DNA from 4 places in the Paenochrobactrum pullorum genome. Region 4 is predicted to be linked to each of the others. Evidence: riboswitches for the same ligand, from Rfam matches in the RefSeq annotation. Region 4 holds a riboswitch; each other region holds the start of a gene.
The links. A riboswitch is a leader RNA that binds a small molecule or an ion and turns the genes downstream of it on or off. The one in region 4 is predicted to bind cobalamin.
Positions count from the first base shown of each region.

Region 1: another riboswitch for cobalamin. It lies ahead of JNC77_RS08305 ((2Fe-2S) ferredoxin domain-containing protein); the one in region 4 lies ahead of cobU (bifunctional adenosylcobinamide kinase/adenosylcobinamide-phosphate guanylyltransferase).
Region 2: another riboswitch for cobalamin. It lies ahead of JNC77_RS14565 (LysR family transcriptional regulator); the one in region 4 lies ahead of cobU (bifunctional adenosylcobinamide kinase/adenosylcobinamide-phosphate guanylyltransferase).
Region 3: another riboswitch for cobalamin. It lies ahead of JNC77_RS14665 (TonB-dependent receptor plug domain-containing protein); the one in region 4 lies ahead of cobU (bifunctional adenosylcobinamide kinase/adenosylcobinamide-phosphate guanylyltransferase).

Region 1 is NZ_JBHEEH010000003.1:130,190-136,370, reverse strand. Features, by position in the region: gene JNC77_RS08315 (ABC transporter permease) at 1-527, opposite strand, end outside; gene JNC77_RS08310 (ABC transporter substrate-binding protein) at 537-2,027, opposite strand; gene JNC77_RS08305 ((2Fe-2S) ferredoxin domain-containing protein) at 2,092-2,886, opposite strand; cobalamin riboswitch at 2,982-3,174, opposite strand; gene repA (plasmid partitioning protein RepA) at 3,452-4,633, shown strand; gene repB (plasmid partitioning protein RepB) at 4,630-5,637, shown strand; gene repC (plasmid replication protein RepC) at 5,840-6,181, shown strand, end outside.
Region 2 is NZ_JBHEEH010000013.1:62,773-68,953, forward strand. Features, by position in the region: gene JNC77_RS14540 (ABC transporter substrate-binding protein) at 1-722, shown strand, start outside; partial or broken gene JNC77_RS14545 (IS5 family transposase) at 944-1,655, shown strand; gene JNC77_RS14550 (flavin reductase) at 1,658-2,164, opposite strand; gene JNC77_RS14555 (methionine synthase) at 2,278-3,306, opposite strand; gene JNC77_RS14560 (DUF1852 domain-containing protein) at 3,334-4,317, opposite strand; cobalamin riboswitch at 4,554-4,746, shown strand; gene JNC77_RS14565 (LysR family transcriptional regulator) at 5,021-5,911, shown strand.
Region 3 is NZ_JBHEEH010000014.1:22,346-28,526, reverse strand. Features, by position in the region: gene JNC77_RS14675 (amidase) at 1-1,138, opposite strand, end outside; gene JNC77_RS14670 (MFS transporter) at 1,142-2,779, opposite strand; cobalamin riboswitch at 2,944-3,191, shown strand; gene JNC77_RS14665 (TonB-dependent receptor plug domain-containing protein) at 3,345-5,210, shown strand; gene JNC77_RS14660 (ABC transporter substrate-binding protein) at 5,354-6,133, shown strand; gene JNC77_RS14655 (FecCD family ABC transporter permease) at 6,126-6,181, shown strand, end outside.
Region 4 is NZ_JBHEEH010000002.1:20,528-26,708, reverse strand. Features, by position in the region: gene cobN (cobaltochelatase subunit CobN) at 1-2,263, opposite strand, end outside; gene cobW (cobalamin biosynthesis protein CobW) at 2,267-3,319, opposite strand; gene cobU (bifunctional adenosylcobinamide kinase/adenosylcobinamide-phosphate guanylyltransferase) at 3,338-3,856, opposite strand; cobalamin riboswitch at 4,073-4,299, opposite strand; gene JNC77_RS06265 (cobyric acid synthase) at 4,360-5,826, opposite strand.

The DNA of each region.
Region 1 (6,181 bases), on a different contig from region 4:
ATATAGGCACTATTGTTACCAGAAAATGGACGCAGGATTTTAAAATAAACCCCGAAAAACCATAATAAAATAAGCGCAATCCAGAAGCCCGGCATTGTCTGCACGAAGATGGATAAAAAACGGCTGACGCGATCAACCGCGCCTTTTGGTTTAAGAGCAGCAAAAAAACCGAAAGGAATGGCCAATAAAATGGCTAGTGTCAGACCGCTTAGACCCAGTGCCAATGACACGGGCAGGCGGCGCATAAACTCATCCAGAACCAGCTCGCCGGTACGGAAAGAGCGGCCCCAATCACCACTGACAAAACCTTTCAGCCAAATCAGATAACGCTCGAACAGTGGCAGATCCAGCCCCCATTGGGAGCGCAATGCGGCGACTGTTTCATCAGTCGCCGTCAAGTTCCAAGCGCGGATGGCAATCATCACCGGATCGGCGGGCATAGATGCAATGATGTAAAATGCCAACAGTGAAATAACGAGCAGGCTCAAACTGCTACGCGTCACGCGGTGGATGATTGCCTTTATCATGATCCTGTTTTACTCGCCCATATCCGCGCGCAAAACATGATAATCCGAGCCCCATGGCTGGTAGTTTTCCAACCGCTTGGAAAGGCCAACTGTCCAAACCGGCGAAACGAGGAAAGAGGCCGGAACATCTTCAAAGAGTTTCTCCTGCGCCAAACGTGCTATGTCTACACGCTTTGCCATATCGGTCTCGTTGGCAAAACCATCAATGATGCTATCGAATTCGGCACTTGCGTAGCGGCTGAAATTAAGCGATGCACCAGAACGCAACATGGAATTAAGGAAAAAGGCCGGATCACCGGTTGGCGCGGTATGTTGTGCCCATAAGAAGACATCAAAATCGCCTTCGGCGCCATATTCATTGCCATTTTCAACGATTTTTGTTTCCACCTGCGCACCCATTGCCATCAGCGCTGATTTCATCACCGGTAACATGGTGACAAAATCGGCACGCTGCGAGTAGGTGGCAACCAGCAACAACAAAGGCTTGCCGTCTTTTTCACGCACACCGGACGCGTTTTTAACCCAGCCAGCGCTATCAAGAATTTTCTCGGCTTCATCCAAATCAGTAAAGCGCGGCTCTTGCAACGCAAACGGGAAATAAGCCGCATAAGCTCCGGTGGCGATATTGCCAGCATTGATCGATTGAATAAGCTGTGTGCGGTCAAGCGCCAGATCAATGGCGCGACGCACCTGCACATCTTGCAGAGCAGGGCGACCTGTATTGAGGAAAGCAAAATACTGATAGCCGACATCAAAAGGTTTAAGGGTCAAATCCGTATTGTTTTTCAAACGCGGCACTATTTCAGACGGCAAACCAAAGGCCAAATCCAGCTCGCCGGATTCAAATGCCAGCGCCAAGCTTTGACTGTCGCCGAATTTCTGCAAGTGAACAGGTGAACGTTTTTCAGCGCCTTCAAAATGCGGATTGGCAATCAGATCAAGCGATGTGTCGGCCTTAAAATCACTAATCGCATAAGGGCCGGTATAAATCGCCTCGCCTTTATCGTTGAGCTTATAAACAATCAGCGGCCATTCGGCAAATAATGCCTGAATGAGCGCCACCGGCTTTTCGGTTTTAACCATCAGGGTCAAATCATCCGGTGCTTCAAAAGCAATCAGACCACCGGTGGCATGTGCCGCTTTATTGAGTTTAAAAGTATTGTCGAAACCGGACGCAATCGCTTTCGATGTCACCGGCGTGCCATCAGAAAATAACCGGTCTTTTTTAAGCGTGATTTTCCAGTTCAGATCATCGATGCGCTCGGCTTTATCTGCCAATTCCGGCACCAATTCACCAGCCTGATTGACGGTGTACAAATTTTCACCCACACCATGACTTGCCAGCGCCCAGCCGTTGGAGCCTTTCGCCGGATCAAGACCATTGGTCATAAAGCTTTGACCAATGCGCAAAGTTTCGGCCGCGTAAGCAACAGTGCTGACCGCCGTAAGTGCCGACACCACCAATAGCGAAGCCAGCCATTTTTTTAAAGTCAGACGCATATAGATCTCCATTGAGAATGCGATTGCAGGATCAAGTTGTTAAGAAAAATCAAAGTGCTTGTCATCATCCGCGCAAGCGTTGTTTTTTACCCGTAGCGCTATAGGCAAAATCATTAACCGGCAAACCTTGCAGCAAATGCTCGGATATGATGCGGTCAATCGCCTGTTCAGTGACGCCGCCATACCAAGTACCATCAGGAAAAACCTGCACCACCGGTGCCAAATTGCACGGCCCCAGACAACTGGTCTGCGCGCTCATCATGCCCTCGCCGACAATGCGCAATTTTTGCCGCTCTTGCTCATTGCGCAAATGGCACCATATCGCGTCAGCACCGGCCGCCTGACAAGCGCGTCCTTCGCAAACCAGCATACGATATTTTTGCGCCGGTATCAGCGAACCTTCATTAAATGGTTTTTCCATTGGGGGGAGGGGAACGGATTGCGCCGTCTCATGCAACAGGCCTTTCAAAAGTGCTGCCCAATACGGGCTTTTATCCAGCGTTGCTCCCAACTTGATTTCCGGCCACGGCAGGTCACTTTCCTGCTGCCAACGGCGCAGCATCTTGGTGATCCAAAGCTGAAAGCTAGGCTCCATCGGCAAGACAAGCGGCAGCACTAAAATCTGTTTGAAATTTTGGCGACTAAGTTCCAACAAAGCTTGTTTGAATGAAGGGCGGCCTTGCTCGCTAAAGGCATAGATAATGTGAGCCTGCGGATATTGCACGGCTGCAAGTTCAGCCAATCTTTGCATGTCCTGATGCGGGGCGGCGGCAAAGGCGGATTTAGCCAGCAAAATCACCGCCTCTTGCGCGACAGGCGCTGCAGGGGATTGATTGTCTTTAACACTGCACTGATCCATTTAATCTCCACCCCGAATGCAAATGAGGCGGACAGAAAATGCGCATATGGTTTGCTTGTACCCATTGGCGCATTCTTGCGGCACACCCCGACCACAGAATTCATCGCGTCAGGGCAGGTCTCCTGGCTCACGGGTCAATGCTTTCAAGCCGCCTTCCCGACAGTTTCCTGTCAGTGACATATTGGCTTTATGCTCGCCGTTCACAGTTGCGGGTCAGCTCCGGTCTCGCACCGGATTCCCTCTTAAGCTTCCGGCGTCAACCGGAAAACCATGACGGTGTGAAACTATAGAGAGACAGTTATAAGTCAAGCAAGAATGAAGTGTCTTTCAAACCGTTCCCAGCAGGGAACTATCAATTGAGGAAGCGCAAATTGAAGGGTGAATTTGAAAAGTTCCCAGCTGGGAACTGATCTGAAAATGGGCATTTGCACTTATGATCAGAATCGGCCATATTGAAGCTACGCTAAATTGTCGTATTTCGGAAAGTTTGCGTATTTTGAGGGTCGTTAACTGCTTGTTAACCATATCTGGTCTAGAGCAATATACGGTTTAAGGAGAAAATCGGTTGTCTCGTCATTTAAGCAGTTTGCATTTTATGAACACCTTTTCGAGCAAGCTCGACAAGGCGCTGAATAATTTATCCCTTGCACAATACCCGCCAAATGCTTTCCGCACTATGCGCAAATTCACCTCCACCGAAGTGGCGGGGCTCTTGGGTGTCACCGAAGCCTATATTCGTCAGGTCTCCTTAAAGGGGCAGGGGCCGGAACCTGAAACACTCGCCAATGGCCGCCGTCTTTATACACTGGAACAAGTGTTGGAGCTGCGGATGTATCTGGCCGAGAACGGTCGCAAAAAATGGATCAATCCGCGCCGCGTTGAAGGCGAGGAATGTCAGATCATTGCGGTCACCAATTTTAAGGGCGGCTCTTCCAAAACATCAACCACCATCCATTTAGGTCATTGGCTGGCTTTGCGTGGCTATCGTGTCTTAGCCGTTGATATGGATCCGCAGGCGTCTCTGACCAGTCTGCATGGTGCTTTGCCCAATTTTGATTATCGCGATGGCGATACGCTTTATTCATCCATCCGCTTTGATGAGCCGATACCGACACAACAGATCGTGCGCAAAACCCATATTGCCGGTTTTGATGTCATCTGTGCCGGTCTGGAACTCACCGAGTTTGAAACATCTGTGGCGTTGGAAATGCGCAAAAGCGGCGGCACCGGTTTCTTGCTGCGCGTTTCGCAAGCGCTGGAACAAGTGGCGCATGATTATGATGTTATCCTGCTGGACTGTGCGCCTTCGCTCAACTTCCTCACTCTGTCATCACTGACAGCCGCAACCGGTGTTCTCATTCCAGTGCCGGCGCAAATGCTGGATGTCGATTCCACCGCCAAGTTTTTGGAGCTGGCTGCATCATACATGCAAATTCTTGATGAAGCCGGGGCAGGGGCGCAATGGGATTTTGCTAAATTCCTGATCACCAAATTTGAAGCCAATGATCATCCGCAAGCGAATATGCAGGCTTTGATGCGGCAGGTCTTTGGTGAGGATTTGCTGCTCAATGCTGTCGCCAAATCCACAGCCGTTTCAGATGCTCTGACTTGGAAGCAAAGTCTTTATGAAGTGCAGCGGTCGCGTTTCTCTGCACCTAAAACCTATGACCGCGCAATTGAATCGATCAATGCTGCCAATGCAGAAATTGAAAACCTCATTGTAACTGCATGGGGACGTGAATTATGAGCCGAAAAGATTCAAAAGGCATGTTTGCCGCCGTACTTGGCAAATTGGATGAAGAAGCAACAACCGAACAAGCTACCGCGCGTTCGGCTTCGCCACATCTGATGAAAGTGGCTGCCGGTGTACGCCATATGCAAGAACGCAGTGAACTGGCTGAACGTTTGCTGAAAAACGCCGATCAGATCGTCGAGATGGAGCCGGAACGCATTCTGCCGTCCACCATCGATGACCGCTTTGACAGCGCCTATGATGATGCCGCCATTGCCGAAATTGTGGCATCCATTGAAGAGCGCGGCCAGATTGTTCCAGGACTCGTGCGCCCGCTTGATGATCAACCAGGTAAATTTCAGATTGTTTATGGTCGCAGGCGTCTTGCCGCCGCTAAACAACTGGGCATCAAGTTTAAAACTGCCATTCGCAGTTTAAGCGATGAAGAAGCGGTGATCTTTCAGGGTGAGGAAAACACCGCCCGTGAAGATCTCTCTTTCATCGAAAAATGTTTGTTTGCGGTGGCGCAGGAAGAAGCAGGCTTTAAGCGTGAAACCATTTGCGCTTCCCTTTCCACCGGCAAATCACATATTTCCGAGATGATCCGCATTGGTCAGACGCTGCCAAAACCGGTTTTATATGCGATTGGCAAAGCACCGGGCATTGGCCGCGGCCGCTGGGAAGAATTTGCCAAATTATGGCAGCAAGTCACGCCCGATCAAACAATCGAAACTCTGCTTTCACACAGTGATTTTAAAGCACTTAGCTCTGATGAGCGCTTCCTGAAACTCTCGAGCAAACTCATTGCTCGCCAAAAAGCACAGGCGCAACCCATACAAAAACCAAAAAACTTATCCAACAGCACCCGGTGGGATGCTATAGATAGGGCCGTGAATGTGTCGGTGAAGAGGAGCCTGAAGAAAACGACATTATCGATTGAAGCCGCTGACAGTACAAAATTCGCTGATTTTATAACCAATCAGCTGGATGATTTATACGAAGCCTTCAAGCGACAATAAAACGGTGAAAATCGTTTAAATATCAGGATGTAACCAGGAGCGCAACCGCAAAAGAAAAAGGCCACCAAAACGTTTCCGTCATGGAAGCCCTTCTCAAACCTTAAGCACGTTTAGAATCGCATTTCCATGAATCCCTGTCAAGTGTGGGAACGTCATTTTGGCGAACAAATTTCTTTTGCCTGAATTTAAAGGGTAAAGAACCATGGATGTGCAGTTTGCAACGACCCCTTTCGGGGGGCGGGTGATGTCGTTTGACCTTTTGTCAGCGCAACATTTTGCCCGCAAATCCAATTTAAAAGATAAAAAAGTCGATAAATGGCAACTTTATAAAGCGCTTTGTGAAGGCCGTTCGCATTTCAATATCAGCGATCGTTCTTTATCAGTGCTCAGCGCTCTATTGTCTTTTTATCCCGAAATAAGTTTGAATGAAGAAAGCGGTCTCGTCGTCTTTCCTTCCAACAAGCAATTGTCGCTGCGCGCGCATGGCATGCCTGACCCGACTTTGCGCCGTCATTTGGCAGCATTGGTCAATGCAGGCCTTATC
Region 2 (6,181 bases), on a different contig from region 4:
CAAATGAAGGGACTGCTCAACAACATAGCACAATCACCCGCAATGCAAATTTGCCTTCGCAAGCTCATTGGCGCAACGAATTATTCAGTATCGGCTTTGATCCGGCGGTCAGTATTATCAGGCGCAGTTCTCTCGATAATGAGCTGCCCACGACACGCATTGAGTTAGCGCGCCTAATGGAGCAAAATCCGCAAAGGTTCCAGCGTCGTGTCGGTCTCGTCAATATCGGCATTGATAATGGCAGCTATACATTGGCGGCTCAGGATTCTATCCGCTCGCCGCTTTTCTGGCGCATCGTGCGGGCTTTTGGTGCCTCACAAGCCCGTATCTATGACGACAATGAAGAATTGCTGCAAGCCTTATCCGATGGCCGCATTGATCTGGCCTATAATGTGCCGTTGTCTTACATCACCAAATGGCCACATAATGCAGAAGAACTGACCGTTATTTTGCCACGTGATTATGTGGTGGCTTTACCGTGGACAGCGCTTATTCCGGAAAAAAGCAAGAAAGTCTCGGAAGCAGAGCAGGCAATCACTTTCCTGTTGTCACCTGCCGGACAAGCTATTCTGCAGCAAACCGGACTCGTTTCTGCCACCAGCCCATCCAATCTTGCCTCACTACAACCCGTTGAGCTGGGGCCGGAATTGCTCGTTTATTTAGATGGTCTCAAACGCAGTCGCTTTCTGGATACATGGTTCCAACTCGTGGTACATGAATGAATTGAGGGAAACAAAAGCTTCCTTCGAATATTGACTTAAAACTCTTTTCGCAGCGCTGTGTCGGGCGAGAGTTTTGCGGCGCAAAAGCTGCAATAATTACGGCACCAGCTGTCCAGAAAATCGAGTTAAGCTCGCCCTTTTTAGGATGTGGACCTGATCAAACAATTGTCTTTATTGAGTGTTTTTATTGATTTTAGATTTTGACATTAGGGAGGCTTATTATGAGCGATCTGTTCTGGCTTTCAGATGCTGCATGGAATACAATCGAACCACATTTACCCAAGAACCAACCCGGAGCTTATCTTATAAAAACCTTTGGCTTCTTGAGATACAAAGAAGCTGTTACCCAGCACTGTTAACTGCGGGGTTGCGGCGTATTTGGCATCGTATATTTGAGACGATGGCAGCCAGCGGTCCGGTTCCACAAGAGCTTTCCATAGATAGCACACACGTCAAAGCGCACCGTTCGGCACAAGGCTCAAAAGAGAGGCGTGGACGCAAGCGATTGGCACGTCGCGCGGTGGAAGAACAAGCAAAATCCATTGCTTGGCCGATGATTGCGGCAGACCGGTCGCGTTCAGCTTAACACCGGGAAACATTGCCGACATAAAAATGGCAATTCCATTATTCGAGGTCGCTCGCCCCAGCAAGCGCCTGTTAGCCGACAAGGCATATGACGCTGAGAGTCTTCGAGACTGGCTTAATAATGCTCGCATCAAGGCTGTCATTCCCTCTTCGTGAGCGCGAAAGAAACCCTATCCTTTAGATTGTAGCGCATACAAGCGTAGAAATATCATCGAACGGCTTTTCTGCAGGCTCAAAAACTGGCGACGCATTGCAACCAGATATGATCGCCTCGCAATAAACTATCTCGCCGCAATTGCTCTTGTTTCTACAATCATCGCATGGGGGGGAATTGAGTCCTCAGCCTAGCATTAGCCATTTATATAACGACGCATGCAATAAAGCAGTGTTCCTGATTTCTCATTTTCGCGCATGGCAATGACACGTCCAAACAAGATACGATGGGTTGCCTCGTCAACAGCATTGGTCAGTTCACATTCAAAGCTGACCGATGCAGTGTCTAAAACAGGCGCGCCGGTAACACCTTCCTTCCAGTCATGTCGATCAAATCTTTCTTCCATCGGCGTGACAACACGACCGCCAAAAAGGTTTGAGATATCCTCTTGTCCCGGCATCAATGTATTGACGCAAAAATGACGCGTATTTTCAAAAGCATGGAAACACGAGCTTGAGCGGTTAATGCAAACCAACAGAGTAGCTGGCGCATCACTGACACTGCACACCGCAGAAGCCGTAAACCCATAACGCTTGCCGTCGGATAGAGTACTGGTAATATTGACTGCCGAACCAAGTCGCGACATGCCATTACGAAAGGTGGCTTTGTCAACAATGTCGAACCGGTGATCTACGATACCCATATCGCTCTCTTAAATACACTAGAGCCAAGCAAAGCCAAGATGGCTTGCTCAGTTCACATTCATTTCAAGTGAATAGAAAAGTGAGAGATTGAACCCCGCACTTTAAAAGTAATTTAAGCAGATAGTTCTTTTCGAATAATTTCCGTACCTGCACATAACGCGTTCAGTTTTCCACGTGCCACTCGACGGGATAAAGGTGCCATGCCACAGTTGGTGCAAGGATAAAGTTTGTCAGCATCAACAAATTGAAGCGCTTTTCGCAAAGTGTTGGCAACTTCCTCTGGTGTTTCGATCGTGTTGCTGGCCACATCGATGGCGCCTACCATGACTTTTTTACCGCGAATAAGCTCAATCAGATCCATCGGCACGTGCGAATTATGGCATTCCAACGAGATCAGATCGATACTTGATTGTTGCAGCTTCGGGAATGCTTCCTCATACTGCCTCCACTCGGAACCAAGCGTTTTTTTCCAATCCGTATTGGCTTTGATACCGTAACCATAGCAAATATGGACAGCTGTCTCACATTGAAGCCCTTCAATTGCTCTTTCCAAAGTAGCAACGCCCCAATCATTGACTTCATCAAAGAACACGTTGAATGCAGGTTCATCAAACTGAATGATATCGACACCTGCTGCTTCTAGTTCCTTAGCTTCCTGATTGAGAATTTTAGCAAATTCCCAAGCAAGCTTTTCGCGACTTTTATAATGAGCATCATAGAGAGTATCGATCATGGTCATAGGACCGGGCAAGGCCCATTTAATAGGCTTTTTGGTTTGCTGGCGCAAAAATTTGGCGTCTTCAACAAAAACCGGTTTTGTACGCGATACTTCACCAGTAACAGTCGGTACACTGGCGTCATAGCGATCCCGAATTCTGACCGTTTCACGCTTTTCGAAATCAACACCATTGAGGTGTTCAATGAAAGTTGTAACAAAATGCTGACGCGTTTGTTCGCCGTCGCTGACGATGTCAATGCCTGCCTGAACCTGATCATCTAAGGCCAGCCGCAATGCGTCTTGTTTGCCTTCAATCAACGCCTCACCTTCCAGTTTCCAAGGCGACCAAAGTTTCTCCGGCTCAGCAAGCCAAGACGGTTTCGGCAGACTGCCGGCGGTGGAAGTTGGCAACAATGTTTTCATATCAGGTAACCTTATGATTGTAATTCATCAAAGAGCGTAATTGGCAGACCATTCTTCGAGAATGGTTTTGTAGGGTTTGATAAATTGCTCTTCGGCAAACTTTCCTTGCTTAACGGCCATCAGGCTTCGTTCTTCACGATCGTAGACGATTTGTGTCAATGAACAGTCGGAATGCTTCAAATCTGGCTGATAAGTTGCACCCGCAACTGAATTGGCATTATAGATTTCCGGACGGTAAATCTTTTGAAACGTTTCCATCGTGGCAATCGTGCTGATAAGCTCAAGATTGGTGTAATCAGCCAATAAGTCGCCGGTAAAATAGAATGCCAAAGGTGCAACACTATCCGGTGGCATGAAATAGCGAACCTGCAAACCCATTTTAGCGAAATAACGATCAGTCGAAGACAATTCATTTTGTTGATATTCGACACCCAATATCGGATGTTCGTTGACGGTGCGAAAATATGTTTTGCTGGTTGACGCACTCAAACAAATGATCGGCGCCTTGCTAAAATAATCTTTGTAAGCTTTTGAATTTACAAAATATTTAAACAAATTTCCATGTAAATCGCCAAAATTCTCCGGCAGGGTGAATTCAGGAAGATTGCGATTATATTCAGGCAGCAATACGCTAAAATCATAATCACGCACATAAGATGAAAAATTATTCCCCACCACGCCTTCAATGCGCTTATTGGTTTTGTGATCAAAAATATTGGTTTTCAAAATTTCTATCAGTGGAAAAGCATCTGATTTTGATTTCGTATCAATATCCATTTCAACAGAAATGATTTCGATCTCGATAGAATAACGATCGCCTGTTGGATTATCCCAATGCGCCAAAGCGTTGAAACGATTATCAATCATTCGCAATGCACAGCGCAAATTTTGTTGACGGCTCTCCCCTCTGGCCAAATTAGCAAAATTCGTTGTAATTCGGGTACTATCTGCCGGCTGGTAATTCTCGTCAAAAGGAATGCTATTAATAGTCAGTTTAAAGTTTTTGGTCATTGCGATACGGCGTCCTAATTCCTGGAATATAACTTGTGTGCGTGTTAACTTTCAGGACTTCATCATTTTCGGGTTACTCAGTCAGTAATTCCTTACCAACTATAAATTTGTGTGATGCGGGACTTATGCCTGACTCAATGAATGAGTAAAAATGATTTGATTTCATTGAAGCATGAGGGATGCTCATGCTTTGTACGGTGTATCATAGAATGCTTGACCAACAGAAAGTGTTAGGGCATTGCTCTTACTGTCAAGGTTTTATGGATGAACAATCCAGAGCTAAGAGGGAATTCGGTTCAATGCCGGAGCTGCCCGCCGCAACTGTAAGCGGCTAGTCATTGCCCATTGATGTCACTGGGTTTGACTTGGGAAGACGGGCAAAAACATTTATCCGTGAGCCAGGGGACCTGCCACGACAAATAACGACCACGGGCGGGGGTGTCCGGGGTGCCGCTTTTGACCGCCATAGCGGCGTTGTTACTGCGTCATATCCGTTCACTGTCGCTAAATGATGGCAGCATGGATGACTAGCTTAAGCATGATGATTAGAAATAAAGATATAAAACAAACAATTAAAGCGGAATTCAATTCTTTGACTGCCGGTAGCCAAATGTCTTCAATGATGACATGTCAGTATTCTAGCACAGCATTAGGCCTCACAGCATGAGTAAAAAACAATTTTTTATAAATTTCAGGTATCACCATGCTAGATAGACAACATCTGGCCATTCTGCGTGAAATAGAGCGCGTTGGTAGTCTGACGGCTGCCGCCGAGCGTCTCAATGTTACGCAATCAGCACTCAGCCACACAATACGAAAGCTTGAGGAACGCTATGGTGTTGCCATGTGGGAAAAGGATGGTCGCAATCTCCGTCTCACTGAAGCCGGACACTATCTTGTCGCATTGGCTCAGCGTATTTTGCCACAAATAGAAAGAGCTGAAGACGTTTTATCTGACTACCGCTACGGCAAAAGAGGCTCGCTTAAAATTGGCATGGAATGCCACCCATGCCATCAATGGCTGATGGGCGTCACAAAACCCTATCTTATGGACTGGCCGGATGTCGATTTGGCACTGACCACGTCATTTGCTGCCGGTGGTGTTTCCGCATTAACGGGATATGAAATCGATATTCTCATTACTCCCGATCCGATCGAAGCAGCGGGTATCCATTACCTGCCGGTCTTCGACTATGAACTTGTGCTTGCTGTTCCAACGCACCATCCGCTAGCTCTTAAAAACCATGCAGAGCCTACGGACTTGTTAGAAGAAACCCTTTTCACTTATCCGGTGCCACCAGAGCGGCTGGATATATTTACGCAATTTCTTGTGCCGGACAATTGCCGCCCCCGCCACCACCGGAGCGTTGAAACAACAGAAATGATGTTGCAACTCGTTGCAGCCGGACGCGGTGTCAGTGCTATTCCAAATTGGCTCGTGTGCAGGGAAGCAGCGACGCTTGGGGTTCATCCGGTACGAATTGGCAAGAACGGGATACAAAAAAGCATCCACCTTGGCTTGAGAAGTGGTGATGAAACCATTGATTACATCGCCGGCTTTCTCGATACATCCCGTCAAATAGCAGCAGTTTAAGTTACTCTTTAAAGGATTGAGGGCATTCAGCTTTTAGTCTTCATGATTCATGGCGATGCCCTGCCCTTCAAAATATACGCTTTATGAATAGCTGCGTCATCACAGCCATTCCAGATGTCTGCCCTCGCGTGCGCCTGTTACACGATAATGATACCGACATTCTCATACGCAGAGCGCACCATCAATATTCGACAATTGAATAGCCCCTAGATTTGTAGATCCTTTGTGACTTAAAAAAGAGGCAAGGAGCCTACGATGGGTAAAGCTAAT
Region 3 (6,181 bases), on a different contig from region 4:
ACAACAATGCTTCCACACGATTATATTCATCACGGTTATGGATAAGATCAGCAATAGGGGCTGCAAAGATCGGACATGTTGGCGTGACCATCAGGTCATAATTGCTCAAACGCGCATCCATCAGGCGCGCGAGTTGCTGGCGTTCAAAGAGTTGCTGCTGGTAAGTCTCGTTAGAAATCAGGCTGCGCTTGCGTAATGTGCGCGCCAAATCTTGGCCGACAGGCGCATTATCATCTTGCAACCAGTCACGATGAACATGACTGGCCTCAATACCGGCAATCGAACCAATGCGGGTGATATGTGCCATATCATCGATGAGATCATCAATGTTGAATGATATTATGTGTGCGCCATGCTGTTTCAGTAAGTCTAAAACATTGTGGAAGCGCGCCAGAATATCTGGTTCAGTCAGTGCCAGCAGGTGCCCGTCGGGAACCGCGACGCGCAAGTTTTTTAATGAATGTGCTTGTGACAAAGGTGGCGCATCATCCGCCATGATCGCATCAGTTATAATGCAGTCCGTAACATTTTTTGCTAAAGGACCGATGGAATCCAATGTCGGTGCTAAAGGAAAAACACCCTCATGTGGTATCCAGCTAGCGGTGGGTTTAAAGCCGACAAGACCATTGAGCGCGGCCGGTATGCGGATGCTGCCGCCGGTGTCCGAGCCGATTGCAATTTCGCTGGTGCCTTCTGCAACCGATACGGCTGCGCCTGAGGACGAGCCACCGGGAATGGCACCTTTGATAATGGCATTTTCCGGCACACCATAATGCGGATTAAAACCGACAGCAGTGAAGGCGAATTCTGTCATATGGGTTTTGCCGATGATAATGGCACCGGCTTGACGCAAGCGTTCTACAATCACCGCATCTTTTCGGGCAGGGGCACTGGTTTTGCGAATGAGCGAACCTGCAAGGGTTGGTTCACCTTTGACATCAAACAGGTCTTTGACCGAGATAATACGGCCATCAAGCGGGCTTAAACTTTGGCCATTGCGATGACGCTCATCTGCCTCGTTAGCTGCTGCTAATGCAGTTTCAGCATAGATGCGGCTAAAGACACGCTCGCAATCGCGTCTTTGTTCCAGCCTGTGCAAAATTTCTTCTAGTTTATGCGTAATATTTTGCTCAACCATAGCTTACACAATTGTATGGTCATCGGTATGCGGCTTCAATGGCATATCATCATGCAATGATACTGTTTGTCGCTCGATCATGCGATGCACGAAAGGTGGTTTTTCACCGCGATGGAGAGCTTTCAAGCGTGTCCATATTTCGGCATCGGCTTGCGTCCGGCGTTGGTTGTGGCGAACATATTCAACCCATGTGGGCACATGGTAGCTTTCGGTCCATGTTTCCGGCTGTTCCAGATCTCGCAATAATGCCCATTGTTGCGCACCATCGCGGATGCGCACACGGCGACGATCTGCCATTAAACTCAAAAACTGGTTTACGTCATCCTGATCGATTTTATAATCAATCATTATCATGATCGGGCCGCTGCGCGAGCGAATATCGAGTTTCAGTTCCGGTTCGTTGAAACGATTGACCGGATCAAGGTTGAGCGCATCAAACTCAGGTAATTTGAACATCAGGCCGATAGCCGCGCCGCCGATGAGCACAATACCGGCAATGATAAGTGACAAATCGACACCTTGCGATTCAGCGATAGAACCCCAAACCCAGCTGCCAGTCGCCATGCCTCCGAAAGTTGCAGTTTGATATAATGCCAGTGCACGGCCAACGACCCAACGCGGCGTGGAAAGCTGCACAGTGACATTGAAAAGCGAGAGTGCCAGCACCCAAGCGACACCTGCAGGCAGCAATAACAACCAGCTGAGCCAAAATTGGGTGCTTAACCCTAAAAAGATACAACTTCCCGCGAACATCAAAAAAGCAAGGCGCACGATCCATTCATTGCTCATGACTTCGCGCAAACGTGCACTCAGCATTGCGCCGCCAATAGCACCCAGACCAAAAGCTCCGAGCATCATACCATAGGTGAGCGCATTACCTGCTACCAGATCACGCGCAACAATTGGCAAAAGTGCAAGAATGGCAATGCCGGAAAAGCCGAACAAAAAGCCGCGAAACATGACCTTCAAAAGGTTGGGCGACATCGATACATAGCGAAGACCGGCGGCAATAGCGCGACCAAAAGATTCGCGTGGTAACGTGTTTTGCGATTTTGGCGGCTGCCATTTAAACAGCGCAACCAGCAATGCGATATAGCTGAAGGCATTGAAAATGAATGCCATTGCAGCACCCGCAGCTGCAACAATCAAACCACCAATGGCAGGCCCCACGCTGCGCATCAGATTGAAACCCATGCTGTTGAGCGCAACTGCGGCAGGTAGATCTTCTCGCGGGACAATATCTCCCATGGAAGCTTGCCATGACGGGTTGTGCAGCGCACCGCCGCAGCCGATTAGAAAGGTAAAGCTTAACAATAGCCAAGGTGTGAGAAGGTTGAAATAAGCAAAGACTGCCAGAGCAAGCGATACCAGCAGCATCATGGATTGTGCGGTGAGCATAATGCGGCGGCGGTCGTAATTGTCGGCCAGCGCGCCGGCTGCAAGAGAAAACACCATGACCGGCAACGTAGTGGAGGCTTGCACCAAAGCAACCATATCCTGGGAAGTTGCAATGGTTGTCATCATCCAACCGGCACCGACTGCCTGAATAAGTCCGCCAAGATTGGAAACCAGCGTTGCAGACCAAAGGGCCCGAAAGGTTTTATGCTGGAACGGAGCAAGGGGCGAAGCTCTTTGCGGCACGGCTGGTGCCTCCTCTTTCATGCGCGGTTTTATAAGGAATAGGTGAGTTTGCGACAAGCGGCAAGCGGCAAGCGGTAATATGTTTGAAGACTGTTTTAAAAGGTCGGCAATATGGTTTATTTTTAGTTAAATTATAAGAGTTGTCTTTGTTGGCGATGCTTGCTACGTCCGATAGTGGAAGAGGTTCTGCTTGTGATGAGCAGATGAAAAGGGAACATGGTGCCGACCTTTTAAATCTTGCGATTTTAAGTCTTATTCCGTGACTGCCCCCGCAACTGTAACCGGTGAGTGATTTTTCGAGAAATGCAGATAGCCAAGCATTTCAAACCACTGATGGTTTTTAATCATTGGGAAGGTGAAAGAGAAGCGAAGACCCGGAAGTCAGGAGACCTGCCTTTTTCGGTCACCCATGCACGGATACGGGGTGTGTCCATGCGCGGTCGTCCGTGGCGGTGACATTGAACAAATGTTGCCGTGCGTCCGGATGATGTTTCATTTCCCGACAAGCGGTTTGGTTATTTAATGGTCATTAATGGCCTGTTGCAAACCTTGTTGGGGAGAGTGAATGTTTAGAAAAATTGTTTTGCTCGGCGGTGTCGCTACCGGAGCATTGGTGTTGTTTTCATTTGCTGCACAAGCACAAAGCATTGGAAGCGAAAACAATGAAATTGTACTGAAAACTATTACGGTCACCACACCATTGCGCCGTGCCAGCGCGTTGGAGCGTTCCACTTCGTCGGTGACAGTGATTGATGAAAAGGAGATCGAGCAATCAGCCGCACCTGACCTGCAATCATTGCTGAAAACTTATACTGGCGTGACCATGATCGCAAATGGCGGACAGGGTTCATCATCGGGGGTGTCCTTGCGTGGCTTTTCATCAAGTCAGACACTTGTACTTGTTAATGGCGTGCGTATGGGATCGGCAACATCCGGTACACCCAACCTGTCCAGCATTCCGCTGTCATCCATTGCGCGGATTGAAATCGCCAAAGGCGGGCATTCGGCACAATATGGTGCGGATGCGATGGGTGGAATTATTAATATTATTACCAAGCAGGGTGGCGCTTGCGAAAATGGCAAGGCCTATTGCGGCTCATGGACGACAGGCGTGACCCATCCGTGGGGCGGTTTTGCTTCCGGTAATATTTCCGGCAAATCGACAAACGGTATTGAATATGGTCTGGGTGCCAGCATTCTGGGTACGCAAGGTTATGATTTCACGACATCTCCGATAGAGAATGATCGCGATGGTTTTCTGCAAGGCAGCTTAAACCTTTCATTGGCCAAGGATGTCGAATGGGGGCGGGTCTATATGGACGGGCTTTATACCCGCGGCCGCAACCATTATGATGGTACAAGCAATACAGCATTTGATAGTGCTGACACGCATAATTTTTCCGGTCGCTTTGGCGCGCGAATTGATCATAGCGATGATTGGTTTTCAACCATCGAAGTGACCAGTTCTTTAGATCAATCGAGACAATTTCGTGCTTCCAAAAAAGGCGATACATTTAAAACCCAGCGTTACGGCATTTTTGCTTCAACACAGAAGGCGTTTAACACGGATAAAACCCAGCAGATCATTGTCGTTGGTGGTGAATTTTATCGTGAGAAAGTCGGCGATGTTGAGTATGAAAAGTCCAGTCGCGATTTAAGCGCTTTGTTTGCTCAATATTCGATTGATTATGCAGATATTCTTATTGATGCGGGGCTGCGCTATGATCACAATCAGCAATTTGGGAATAAGGTCACTTATAATATAGGAGCCAGTTATGAAGTTGTGCAGGACTTCGTCTTGCGCACTTCTTATGCCACAGGTTTCCGTGTGCCGACCTTTAATGATCTTTATTACCCTTCTTATGGTAATCCTGACCTGAAACCTGAAACGTCCGGCTCTTTTGAAGTTGGTTTCAACTGGCAGATGGCTCAGCAAACGCATTTTGATATCGCTCTTTATCAAAATGATATTGAGGATCAGATTATTTGGGTTGGCATGACACCAAAAAATGTAGAAAAGGCTCGCATCCGTGGTGTAGAAGCGGCCGTGCAGCATCAATTTAATGATGTCTGGGCTTTCAAAGCGAGCGTTGATTTGCGGGAGCCTCTTAATAAAAGTGGTGGCTCTAGTGGTCGTTATTTGATTAATGCCGACCGGTTTAAAGCAAGCGGTGAGATTAGCTATCATCCAGATGAAAAATTGGATTTAACAGCGCGCGTTCTTTATGGCTCTTCCCGTTATGCGGATGAGGCGAATAAGAAAAAACTTGATAGCTATATCACCGCGGATTTTGTAGCATTTTATGCTTTTGATCCGCAGTCACAGATTAAGTTCTCTGTCGAGAATATCTTTGATAAAGAATATGAGACGGCGGTCGGTTTCCGTATGCCGGGCAGAACTATGAGCTTGGGCTATAGCCGTTCGTTCTAATTCGGTTCTGAGTTTTAATGAAAAGTGCAGAAAGACATCGTAATTTGCGCATTGTACTTTCATATATTGGCTATCTGACCAGCGCATCCTGTGCCGGTCATGGCATTTGCAAAAGCGTAGCACTGCTTGGTGTGTTTTTTGGGATGCTGCTTGGCAATGTTGCCCCTTCACAGGCAGCGCCTAAAGTCGCGTCTATCAATGTTTGCACTGATCAGTTGGCGATGCTGCTGGCAGATAAAGATCAACTGACCTCTGTTTCTTATTTGTCACTCGATCATAAAACGTCATATCTGGCAGATAAAGCCATGACATATCCGCTTAATCACGGGCGGGCAGAAGAGATTTTTTTACAAAAACCGGATCTGGTTTTGGCTGGCAGTTTTACGGCGCGAGCGACGGTTGATTTGTTGCGACGTTTGGGCTTTCAGGTGGAAGAGTTTCGTCCTGCATCTACTTTTGATGATATCCGCGCTAATATCAGACGTGTTGGCGAGTTGCTGGAACAACAGACAAGAGCCGAGGCTTTGATTGCAGAAATAGATCAGGGTTTGGCTGAAATAGAGTTGAAAAAACGCACACGGACAATCGCGCTATACTATGCCAATAATTATACCTCAGGGCGTGGCAGTTTGATGGACACGGTTGTGCGCCATGCCGGATTTACCAATCTGGCGGACAAGTTATCACTTAACGGATATGGGCAGATGCCGCTTGAATTATTGGTGATGCACAAGCCTGATTATTTGTTGATGGGAGAGCGTTATGACGGCGCAGCGCTTGCCTATCAAAATTATGAACATCCAGCTTTGCAGGCCATTAAAAAGCAAGCGGTTTCCGTGACATTACCGGATAATCTGACCGTGTGCGGCGGCCCTTTTACGGTGGAAGCGGTGAAAATTTTATCGGATATTGCACATGAGTGAAACAAGGCGCTATCATTGGTTATGCGCAGGGCTGACCATGCTGGTCGC
Region 4 (6,181 bases):
CCATAGCACAGTCAAGCGGGTCGAAACCGTCCAGCAATTGTGCATCTTTGGCAATGGCACGCTGTAAGCTTTGATCACTCTTGGCACCACCAAGCGACACAGCCATCCCGCGCGGCACACGGGCAAGCGCAACAAGCAAATCGGTAAGTAAGCGACCTTCCGGTGCCAGACCAAAAATATGCAAACCATCACGGATTTGCATTTCCTTCAGATCGCACAAATAGGCATCAAGCTTTTGCAGCGCCAAATCTTCATCATCATGGGCATGAATACCGGCATCCTGATCCAAGCCAATATCACGCACTAAATCCAAAATCTGACCTTTGAGACGGATAAGACGGCGCGGATCAAGTCCCGACGCTTCGTAATATTCATCAACCAAAGCTTCCAGATCTTTTAGTGGGCCATAGCTTTCAGCGCGCGTTAAAGGTGGGGTCAAATGGTCGATAATAACAGCACTGCTGCGTCTTTTGGCTTGCGTGCCTTCACCCGGATCATTGACGATAAAAGGATAGATATGCGGTGTCGCACCAAAGACAGCTTCCGGATAACAATTTTCCGATAAAGCCAGCGCCTTTCCGGGTAACCATTCCATATTGCCGTGCTTGCCCATATGGGCGATAGCATCCACTTTAGCCACGTCACGCAGATAAGCATAAAACGCCAGATAGCCATGCGGCGGCACCAAATCCGGCGAATGATAGCTTTCTTTCGGGTCGATAGTATAGCCGCGTGCAGGCTGTATTCCCACCAGCGTTTCGCCATATTGCATCAGCGACAAAGCAAAGCTTTGAGGCTTGTTCATAAAAAACGGATCAGCTTGCGGCTCGCCCCAACGAGCGAGCACCTCTTCCTGAATCTGATTGGGAAGTTTAGCAAAGAAAGCATTGTATTGATTCAAAGAAAGCGTATTGCGCACCACGCGCCCGTCAAGCGCTGCATTGGTGGGGCCTGCCATCAAATCACCAATCAACTGTTCGCCATCAACGGGCAAATCAACCAGCGGATAATTTTGCGCCTGCATCGCGCGCAGCACTTCTACAGTACCGGCTGGTGTGTCCAAACCAACACCATTGCCAAGCCGCCCGTCCCTGTTCGGGTAATTGGCAAGGACCAGCGCAACTCGCCGCTCCGACGGATTTTTTTCTCTTAAGCCTACCCATGCTTTGGCCAAATCCGCCACGAAGTTAACGCGGCTTTGTTCCGGCTCATGGGTCACAATATTGGCTTCCACCGAGGCATCATAATTCTTCGCTGACTTGAACGAAATCGCGCGGGTCAACACCCGCCCGTCCACTTCCGGCAAAGCGACATTCATCGCCAGATCGCGCGAGGAAAGCCCCTGCGGCGAACCCTGCCACATCTCCAGACTGGAACCGGATAAAATCACTTGCAGCACCATCGCGCCACTTGCTTCCAGCACTGTTGGTTGGCGCTCGACGCCCGGTACCGAAACCGCAAAACCGGTCGCATTTAAAACAAGCGACGGTTTATCTTCTTCAAAGATGCGCTCAACAACGGCCACTGAAACCGCGTCTTTCAAACTGCTGATATAGATCGGCAGCACGTTGAGATCACGCGCCTCTAACGCTTCGATCAGCGCTTCAATCGGCTTGGTCTGGCCGCTTTGCACCAGTGCGCGATAAAAACAAATCGCCACCACCGGTGCATATTTGTTGGCTCGCACCTCGCGCAATTCTGCAACCGATCTAACCCCACCTTCCGACCACCAAAGACCGGCCTTCAATAATGGTGCGGCTTCCACCGGACGCTCGCGCCCATCAATCAATGAAGCACAACATTCCAAAAAACCACGCGCATTCTGTGCGCCACCTTCGATCAGATAATGCCACAGACTATCCAGATCATGCGGGGCGACAGTTGAATAGCGCTTGAGGCTTGCATCAGGCTTATCGTCACCCGGCAAAACTGCGAGCATAACGCCGTGATTAACGGCGCAAGCATGCAGCGCTTCCAAGCCATATGGCCAGTAGCTTTCACCACCAATCACCCGCACGACAATCAGCTTTGCAAAACGCGCCGTGCGCTCCACATAAGTGTCTACCGACATCGGATGCGAAAGCGACATCATATTCACAAGCCGAAGCGTCGGCGCATCACTTAATGAATGATGCGCCGCAGCCAGACTTGCAAGCTCTGTATCAGCCGCAGAAAGAAACAAAATATCGGCGGGGCTTTGGCCTAAATCGATGGCTTCGCTGCCGTCGGCGATTGTCCCTTTCTGGGCAAGTAAAAGATGCATGGATTACGCTGCTTCCTGAACGGACTTGGCAATTGCTGCTTCATCAATATCATGTACGCCGATCACCACCAGCTTGGTGGAGCGGGCTTCACCATCAGCCCAAGGACGATCAAAATAATGCTCGATGCGTGAACCCACAGCCTGCACGACCAAACGCATCGGTTTGCCCGGCACATTGGCAAAGCCTTTCAGTCGCAGGATATCATGCTTGCCAATGATCTTTTTCAGGTTTTCGGCAAATGCTTTCGGATCATTCACATCACCGGCTTCAACCACAAAACTTTCAAACTCGTCATGGCTATGGGTGTGATCATCATCGTTTTCATGGTGCATTTCATGATGTGATTTGCGATTGGCAATATCATCTTCCGAACCAACACCAAGGCCAAGCAGAATATCTGCACCGATCTTGCCAAAACTTGCAGACACCATATTGGTCTGGCGGGATGAACGTTCCGACACATCTTTGCGCACAGCTACAAGCGCTGCTTCATCAAGCAAATCAGCTTTATTCAGCACGATCAGATCAGCCGCATGGATCTGATCTTCAAAAAGTTCCTCCAGTGGGCTTTCATGGTCAAGGGATTCATCAGCCTGACGTTGCTCATCAATCTTATCGTGGTCATCCGCAAAGCGGCCTTCGGCAACAGCTGCCGCGTCAATTACGGTTACAACGCCATCAACAGTCACTTGCGTTTTAATTTCCGGCCAATTGAATGCAGCCACCAGCGGCTGCGGCAGTGCCAAACCGGATGTTTCAATCACAATATGATCAGGGCGATCTGCGCGTTCCAACAATTTGGTCATGGTCGGGATGAAATCATCGGCAACGGTGCAGCAAATGCAGCCATTATTCAGCTCAATCACATCTTCTTCGGTGCAGCTTTCAATACCGCAACCTTTTAAAATGCCGCCATCAACGCCCAGATCGCCAAACTCATTAATGATCAGTGCAATGCGCTTGCCATTGGCATTTTCCAGCAAATTACGGATCATCGTGGTTTTGCCCGATCCTAAAAAGCCGGTAATGACGGTAGCCGGAATCTTTTGACCCATTTTTTGGCCCTGCATATTCTATCCCTTCATTTTCAACGACAAACCTGCCGCCATAAAGTAAACTTCGTGAGCTTTTTCTGCGACACGCTGATGTAAAAAGCCCGCATAATCCCTAAATTCCCGCGCCATCCGGTTGTCAGGCACAATACCCAATCCCACCTCATTGGAGACAAAAAATATCTCGCCGGAAGTTTTCGGAAAAGTCTCTAAAAGCCGCGCTGTTTCGGCTTCAATATCGCGCTCCGCCATCATCAGATTGGTGACCCAAAGCGTCAGACAATCAACCAGTACAAAATGATTTGGTGCGGCTGTTTTAAGCAAAGCATCCGCCAGATCAAGCGGCTCTTCAACGGTTGTCCAATTCAGGCCGCGCCTGTCTTGATGAAGATTGATGCGCGAACGCATTTCATCATCATAAGCGCGCCCTGTCGCAATATAAAAAGGCTGAAGACCAGAGTTCTCAGCGCAGTTTTCAGCGTATTTTGATTTCCCCGAGCGAGCACCGCCGAGAACAAGCGTAATTTTAGCCGAGGGCATTTTAATTCAAACCCCGACTTCTACTGATGCGTAGCTTTTCACCTTTAAGGCAAATAATGATCTGCTTAAGAAGGAAACCTCCTGAAAGGGGGGGGCAGCACTTAAATTATACACACTAATCAGTGAAAAAAGCGCATTCGATGCGCTATTGTTAGCGTGTGCAGCCATGACAACCTCCGTGCAGGCAGCGAGGAAACCTCCCCTAAGGTGCAGGCAATATGCCTTTTACAACAGGCAGGTCTCCTGGCTCGCGGGTCATTAAGATGAAGCCGCCTTCCCGGTTTCCCAGTGGCTGCGGGTATTAACAACCCACATGGCAACATCCCTCACCGCTCTACAGTCGCGGGGTCGGCTGCTATCAAAATGCTTGATATCAAGCATTTCTCGCATTCCCTCTTCGTTCATCAAATAAGATGATGAAAACCTGATGCAATGGCCTGACATTATGCTGTGTACCAATGATCGTCAATCAACTTGAGACAGTCTGAACTGTGGATCAATGTTTAAATTTTCACAGGCAAACTTAATTGTAACAAAACCTCAATATCCAGATACTGCTCCAAATTATCAGCAAGCTCATTCAATGCATCATCAACACTGGCACGGTAATTTAAACCTGCATCACGCACACCAAGCTTTTCCAGCAATTTTGCCCTGAAACTGTCGGATGCAAAAAGACCATGTAAATATGTGCCGAAAATGCGCCCGTCGGCAGAAACGGCACCGTCAGCACGACCGTCGACAAGCGCAAAAGGGCGCACGCAATCTGCACCACTACTGACACCGCAATGAATTTCATAACCGTCGACAGCTGCGTCATAGGCAAGCGCCTTACCCCGTACTTGACCGAGTATCTTCTCGGCTTTCATAACGGTTTCCATCTGCAAAAGGCCTAATCCTTCAGCTTCTGCAATATCACCATCAATCTGCTCCGGATCACTGATTTTTTGCCCCAGCATCTGATAACCACCGCAAATGCCGATCACATAACCACCACGTTTGACATGGTCATGAATTTGAACGTCCCAACCATTTTCACGCAAGCGTTTCAGATCGCCAATCGTCGATTTTGTCCCAGGCAAAATGATCAATCCGGCATCTAAGGGTATGGGGTCGCCTGCCCGCACCATCACCAGTTCCACATCCGGTTCGGCTTTCAAAGGATCAAGATCATCAAAATTGGCGATTCGATCCAACATCGGCACGGCAATTTTGAGAGCTTTTCCTTGGGGTTCAACCATCTTCTCCAGCACCACCGAATCTTCGGCAGGCAAACGGCCAACAGCTTTGAGCCAAGGCACTACGCCCAAGGACGGCCAGCCGGTAAATTCGGTAACCGAACACAAGCCATCATCAAAAAGCGACACATCACCGCGAAATTTGTTAATCAAAAAACCGACAATCATGGCGCGGTCTTGTTCGGGTAAAATCGTATGAGTGCCCACGAGCGAGGCAATCACCCCGCCACGATCGATATCACCGACCAACACCACCGGCACACCGGCCTTGGTGGCAAAGCCCATATTGGCAATATCATTTTGACGTAAATTAATTTCAGCCGGAGAACCTGCACCTTCAACCAAGACAATATCAGCACCATCGCAAATGTGCAGCCATGACTGCATTACCGCATCCATAAATTGCGGCTTCAAGCGCTGATAATCGCGCCCCTTTGCTTGCCCACGGACTTTGCCTTGCACGATAATCTGACTACCTGTTTCGGATTGCGGCTTTAATAAAACAGGGTTCATATGCACGCTTGTCGGCATACCGCAGGCCAATGCCTGCAACCATTGTCCACGGCCAATCTCGCCGCCATCATCGGTCACGGCAGCATTATTCGACATATTTTGTGGTTTGAACGGGCGCACTTTAAAACCGCGATTGCGCATCACACGACAAAGACCGGCCACAAGAACCGTCTTGCCCACATCAGACCCAGTACCCTGAAACATAATTGCACGTGTCATAATCCTGACCTATCGCAATCAGCAACATATGCATAGAGGCCAATGACGAGAATTCACGATGATAAAAACGAGCCTCGTTCAAAACAAATTCGTATCCGATATCTTTAAACAAATGCGCAGGATAATTTTTACCAGTCTTTAATAAACAGCCGAAAATAACCTGAATTAACGATCAAAAAAGTGCAATCTTTAGACTTACTTAAGCTTCTGATAACCATCCGGTAAGAATGTCCTGTTAAAAAGATCATCGAGACGGCAACAAACCGCCTCGATGCTCCGGATAAGGTATTGCGTACCGGAGCCTATAGTATGTCTCACCAGTGTATTGTTCGGTGAGAGCCATGCGTTTGTTGGC